DNA from 2 places in the Halanaerobium sp. genome. Region 2 is predicted to be linked to the other one. Evidence: riboswitches for the same ligand, from Rfam matches in the RefSeq annotation. Region 2 holds a riboswitch; the other holds the start of a gene.

Region 1 (3,431 bases), on a different contig from region 2:
ATGATCTTTATGAGATGATTAACTGGTGGCTTGAAAAGGGTATAGATGGCTTTAGACTTGATGTAATTAATTTAATTTCTAAAGATCAGCGTTTTCCTGACGGTGAGCAGGATGGACTTGCAGGACACGAATATTTTGCCAATGGTCCTCGAGTGCATGAATTTATCCAGGAGATGGCCGAGGAAACATATAATAATTATGATGCAATGACAGTGGGTGAAACTCCTTTTGTGGATAAAGATGAAGCACTAAAATTTGTCAAAGAAGAAAGAAAAGAATTCTCAATGGTAATTCCCTTTGAGCATCTTGAATTTGACCGCAAAGAGGGCTGGGAGAAGATAACTGAATGGGATCTAAAAGAGCTCAAGGATTTAATGAGTGAGTGGCAGTATAAGCTGCAGGAAAATAACGGCTGGACCAGTCTCTATTTCTGCAACCATGATCAGCCCAGAATCGTCTCTCGTTATGGAGATGATGGCAAGTATCGAAAAGAGTCAGCTAAGCTTCTGGGAACAATGCTGCACACCCTAAGAGGAACTCCGTTTATCTATCAGGGTGAAGAAATTGGGATGACAAATATTAGTTTTGAATCCTTAGATGATTTTGATGATATTGAAACTCGTGGTTATATTAAGGATGTTCAGGAAAAGGGAGAGTTGAGTGAAGAAGAAATTTTAGAAATTGCTAATTACCGAACCAGAGATAATGCCCGCACACCGATGCACTGGGATGGCAGTAAATATGCTGGTTTTTCTGAGGCTGAGCCGTGGTTGAAAATGAACAAAAACTATCCTGAGATCAATGTAAAAGAAGATTTGGCATCTGAGGATTCAGTTTTTGAATATTATAAGCAGATGATTGCTCTGCGTAAAAAATATCCTGTTTTTGCCTATGGCAAATATGATATTTTACTTGAAGAAGATCAGGATATTTATGCCTATCAGCGTCTGAGTGAAGATAATAACCTGTTGGTGCTCTTAAACTTTAGTGAAAATGAGGTCGATTATGATTTGAGTTCTGAAGTAGAAGTTGAAAAAGCAGAATTAATCTTAAATAATTATCAAAATGAAGCTGATTTTAAACTTCAGGACAGTTTAAGACCTTATGAAGCGAGAGTATATCTCTATTAATAAACAAAATAAGGAAACCAAAGTTAATTTTGCTTGACTTTAAAATAAAATAGATATATCATTAATGTAAGAATAGTCGCACAACTCCGAGTGTATTTAGGCTAAGACGAATAGTTATGCTTAATACACCGACAGGGTTTAGAGGGAAACCTTTGAGCCTCCCGGAATGGAAAGGAGTGATCGATTTGGATTGCATTAATTTTAATCCGCCTTAAAACTTCCGGTAATGCTGCCGGGAGTTATTTTTTTGAGCATATTTTTTTTCGAGCTTATGATTAGATTTAACCAGAAAAAAATATATTTAAATCAAAAATAGGGGGATTACTATGTCAATTAAGAAAATTTTATTATCATTATTAATATTAATGCTGATTTTTAGCTCAGCTGCAGCTGCTCAGGAAGTTTTAACAATGGCCACTACAACAAGTACCGAGAATTCAGGTCTGCTGGATGAGTTAATTCCACCATTTGAAGAAAAATTTGATGTGCGGGTTGATGTCGTAGCAGTTGGAACCGGTGCAGCTATAGAGCTCGGCCGTAATGGGGATGCAGATATTATTTTTGTCCATGCACGAGAAGCAGAAGATGAATTTGTAGCCAGCGGCTATGGAGTTAACAGAAGAGACGTAATGTATAATGACTTTGTCATTTTAGGGCCACCATCAGATCCAGCGGATATTAAAGAGACAGAAACTGCAGTTGAGGCTTTTCAGAAGATTAAGGAGGAAGAAGCAGAATTTGTTTCTCGTGGTGATGATTCAGGCACTAATAAGAAAGAACTAGCTATCTGGGATAGTGCAGAGATAGCTCCAGAAGGCAGCTGGTATTTAGAAAGCGGTCAGGGAATGGGACCCAGTATTAATATGGCCAATGAGCGTCAGGCATACATTTTAGCTGACAGAGGAACATATTTAGCTTACAGTGGGGATATTGAACTGGAAATTGTAAATAGTGGAGATCCTGAGCTCTTTAATCCTTATGGAATCATTCCAATTAATCCCGCCTATCATACACATGTAAACTACCAGCTGGCAATGGCCTTTACCGGCTATGTAACTTCTCAGCAGGGGCAGCAGATAATTGATAATTATATGCAGTATGATGAACAGTTATTTTACCCTTCTGCAATTAAAGCAGAGGATTTAGAAGAGTAAAAATAAATTTAAAAAACTCAGCTGGCTGCAGTTCTAATCTGCAGCTGGCTAATCTAATTTTGATATTCAGGAGGAAAAATGTGGACTATTATACTGATGCAATAATCAGAGCTCTACAGCTAATAATCAACCTTGATTCAGAAGTTATCCAGGTAGTTACAACTTCACTTAAAATTTCTATCTCATCAACTTTAATAGCTTCAATTATTTCTATTCCACTGGCAATTTTAATTGCCCGGAATAAATTTAAAAGCAAGAAATTTATTAATATTATTTTAAACACATTGCTCAGCTTGCCCACAGTTGTGATCGGTATTTTTGTTTACTCACTTATATCACGCAGAGGAGTTTTAGGAGAACTGGATCTGCTTTTTACACCAATTGGAATTATAATGGGGCAGGTAATACTGATCATACCTTTAATAACTGCTCTGATTAGAAATGTTATATTTTCAATGGATGAAAAACTTTACAAAACAGCAACTTCAATGGGGGCCAGCCGCAGCCAGAAGTTTAAGCTTTTAATTTTAGAAGCTAGATATGGAATTATTGGTGCTGTGATTGCTGGATTTGGTAGAGTTTTAGGAGAGATTGGAGTTTCCATGATGCTGGGTGGAAATATAAAAGGAGTTACCAGAACTATAACAACTGCTATGTCTCTGGAAACAAATAAAGGCCGCTTTGCCTTTGCTCTGGCATTAGGAATTATTCTCTTATCACTTTCATTTTTAATTAATTTTGTTACTTATTTTCTGCAGGAGGGAAAAAATTATGCCAGAAGATAAAATTATTGAAGTTAAAAAGATTAAAAAGGTCTGCAGGGATAAGACTATTTTAGATATCGATCAGTTTTCAGTTTTAAAAAATAAGTTTAATTTTATTATTGGCGGTAATGGCAGTGGTAAAACTTCTCTTTTAAATATTTTAAGTCTGGTTGACCAGGATTATCAGGGAGAACTTTTCTATAAAGGCCGGTTAGTAAAAAAAGATCAGCAGAATTTAGAACTCAGGCGCAAACTTTCTGTAATCTGGCAGGATCCTTATCTTTACCGCGGTAATGTTTTTTATAATATTGCATTACCTTTAAAACTAAGAGATATTGATCAGGAAATAATCAACAAAAAAGTAAAAGAGATAGCATCCAGAC
Region 2 (3,431 bases):
TAGTAATAATGATGGAATTGGGGATTTAAGAGGAGTTATTGAAAAAGTTGATTATTTAAATGAACTAGGTGTAGATGCCGTCTGGTTAAACCCGGTCTATAAATCACCTAATGATGATAATGGCTATGATATTAGTGATTATAAGGATATTATGGATGAGTTTGGTACAATGGCAGACTTAGAAGAACTAATGGAGCTGCTGCATGAAAGAGATATTAAGTTAATTATGGATTTAGTGATTAATCACAGCTCAGATGAGCATCAGTGGTTCCAAGAGTCACGAAAAAGCAAGAATAACCCCTATCGAGATTATTATATTTGGAAAGATGGTAAAAATGGTGGGCCACCTAATAACTGGAAATCATTTTTTGGCGGTTCAGCCTGGCAATATGATGATAAAACTGATCAATATTATCTGCATTTATTTTCAAAAAAACAGCCAGATTTGAACTGGGAAAACCCCAAAGTGAGAGAAGAACTTTACAATATAATTAATTGGTGGTTGGATAAAGGGATCGATGGTTTTAGATTAGATGTGATAAATTTAATTTCAAAAGATCAACGCTTTCTTGATGGAGAAGAAACTGGCCTTACTGGACATGAATATTTTGCAAATGGTCCTCGCGTTCATGAATTTATTCAAGAGATGGGCGAGAAGACATATAATAATTTTGATGTTATGACTGTAGGTGAAACTCCTTTTGTAGATAAAGATGAGGTATTAAATTTTGTTAAAGAAGAGAGACAAGAATTTTCGATGATTATTCCTTTTGAACATGTGGAATTAGATAATCAAGAAGAATGGGAAAAAATCACAGATTGGGAATTAAAAGAATTAAAAGATCTGATGAGCGATTGGCAGTATAAATTACAGGAAAATAATGGGTGGACCAGTTTGTATTTTTGCAATCATGATCAGCCAAGGATTGTTTCTCGCTATGGTGATGATGGGAAGTATCGTAAAGAATCAGCCAAGATGCTGGGAACTATGCTGCATACATTAAGAGGAACTCCTTTTATTTATCAAGGAGAAGAAATTGGGATGACAAATATTAATTTTGAGTCTTTAAATGACTTTGATGATATTGAAACTAGGGGTTATATTAATGAAGTTCAGGCAAAAGGAGAACTAAGTGAGTCAGAGATTTTAAAGATTGCAAATTATCGAACGAGAGATAATGCACGAACCCCCATGCATTGGGATGATAGTGAATATGGCGGATTTTCTAAAGTTGAGCCCTGGTTGAAAATGAATAAAAGCTATTCCGAAATAAATGTTGAAAAAGATATTGCTTCTGAGGATTCAATTTTTAAATATTATCAAAAAATGATTTCTCTTCGCAAAAAATATCCAGTATTTGCCTATGGGAAATATGATATTTTGTTAGAAAAAGATCAAAATATCTATGCTTATAGGAGGTTAGGAGAAGAAAATAATCTGCTTGTGCTTTTAAACTTTAGTGGAAAGAGCGTTGAATATAATTTAAGTTCAGAACTAAAAATTGAATCTGCCGAGTTGATATTAAATAATTATCAAGAGCAGGTTAGCTTTACCTTAGAAGACCGCTTAAGACCTTATGAAGCTCGTGTTTATCTGTATTAACAATATTTAATTAACAAATTAAGGGTATTAAAACTTTTTGTGCTTGACTTTAAAATAAAAAGCATATATTATTAATGTACGAATAGTCGCACAACTCCGAGTGTAATCAAGCTAAGACGAAAAGTTATGCTAATTGCACCGATAGGGTTTGAAAGGAAACTTTTGAGCCTCCCGGAATGGAAAGGAGTGAGTACATTGGATTATATTAGTCTTAATCCGCCCTAAAACTTCCGGTTATAAAGCCGGAAGTTATTTTTTTGACTACTATTTTAAAGGTTGAGAACATAATTAGATATGTACCGACAAAATATATTCAAATAAAAATGGGGGATTACTATGTCAATTAAGAAAATTTTATTAACCGTACTTATTTTTATGCTGATCTTTACAACAGCTGCAGCTGCTCAGGAAGTATTAACAATGGCTACTACAACCAGCACTGAAAATTCAGGCCTATTAGCAGAACTGCTGCCGCCTTTTGAGGAGAAGTTTGATGTAAGAGTAGACGTTGTAGCAGTAGGGACAGGGGCAGCTATTGAGCTGGGCCGTAATGGGGATGCTGACATTATTTTTGTTCATGCTCGAGCTGCAGAAGACGAATTTGTAGCTAATGGCTATGGAGTTAACAGAAGAGATGTAATGTATAATGATTTCGTTATTTTAGGACCAGCATCTGATCCAGCTGGAATTAGAGATACAGAAACTGCTGTTGAGGCTTTCCAAAAAATTAAGGCTGAGGGAGCAGAATTTGTTTCTCGAGGTGATGATTCTGGTACAAATAAAAAAGAATTATCTATCTGGGATAATGCCGGTATTAATCCTGATGGCAGCTGGTATCTAGAAAGCGGCCAGGGAATGGGCCCCAGCATCAATATGGCGAATGAGCGTCAGGCCTATATTTTAGCTGACCGCGGCACATTTTTAGCTTACAGTGGAGATATCGAGCTGGAAATAGTAAACAGTGGAGATCCTGAACTCTTTAATCCGTATGGAATTATTCCTATTAATCCCGCTCATCATACTCATGTTAATTATCAAATTGCAATGGCCTTTACTGGATATTTAACTTCTCAGCAGGGCCAGAATATAATTAATAGCTATATGCAGTACGGGGAACAACTATTTTATACTTCAGCAATTGATGCAGAAGATTTAGTCGAATAAAAGCAACTCAATAAATTTTAGCTGGCTGCATATTTATATATGCAGCTGGCTTAATCTATTTACAATCAGGAGGAAAAATGTGGACTATTATACTGGTGCAATACTGAGAGCCTTACAGTTAATTTTTACTTTAGATTCAGAGCTTATACAAGTTGTTACAACTTCACTTAAAATTTCAATCTCATCAACATTTATTGCTTCAATTATCTCTATTCCACTTGCAATTTTAATTGCCAGGAATAAATTTAAGACAAAAAAGTTTATTAATATTATTTTAAATACAATGCTCAGTCTGCCGACAGTTGTAGTTGGTATTTTTGTTTATTCATTAATCTCCAGAAGGGGAGTTTTGGGAGAATTTGATTTACTCTTTACCCCGCTTGGAATTATAATTGGACAGGTAATCTTAATTATCCCTTTAATAACAGCTTTGGTTCGAAATGTTATCTTTTCAATGGATGAAAAATTATATAAAACAGCAACTTCAATGGGAGCCAGCCGCAGTCAGAAATTTAAACTTTTAATTTTAGAAGCTAGATACGGAATTATTGGAGCTGTAATTGCTGGATTTGGCAGAGTTTTAGGAGAAATTGGAGTATCTATGATGTTGGGTGGAAATATTAAAGGTGTTACTAGAACTATAACTACTGCTATGTCGCTAGAA

What was found. Region 2 has a riboswitch for molybdenum cofactor ahead of CI949_RS06035 (substrate-binding domain-containing protein). Riboswitches for the same ligand answer to the same signal wherever they lie in the genome.
Region 1: it holds a riboswitch for molybdenum cofactor, as region 2 does, so the genes downstream of both, CI949_RS02870 (substrate-binding domain-containing protein) here and CI949_RS06035 (substrate-binding domain-containing protein) in region 2, are expected to answer to the same signal.

Annotation. Positions count from the first base shown of each region.
Region 1 is NZ_QBLR01000013.1:17,680-21,110, forward strand. It holds gene CI949_RS02865 (alpha-glucosidase) at 1-1,130, shown strand, start outside; molybdenum cofactor riboswitch at 1,203-1,323, shown strand; gene CI949_RS02870 (substrate-binding domain-containing protein) at 1,457-2,284, shown strand; gene CI949_RS02875 (ABC transporter permease) at 2,365-3,069, shown strand; gene CI949_RS02880 (ABC transporter ATP-binding protein) at 3,056-3,431, shown strand, end outside.
Region 2 is NZ_QBLR01000036.1:10,242-13,672, forward strand. It holds gene CI949_RS06030 (alpha-glucosidase) at 1-1,603, shown strand, start outside; molybdenum cofactor riboswitch at 1,686-1,806, shown strand; gene CI949_RS06035 (substrate-binding domain-containing protein) at 1,940-2,767, shown strand; gene CI949_RS06040 (ABC transporter permease) at 2,847-3,431, shown strand, end outside.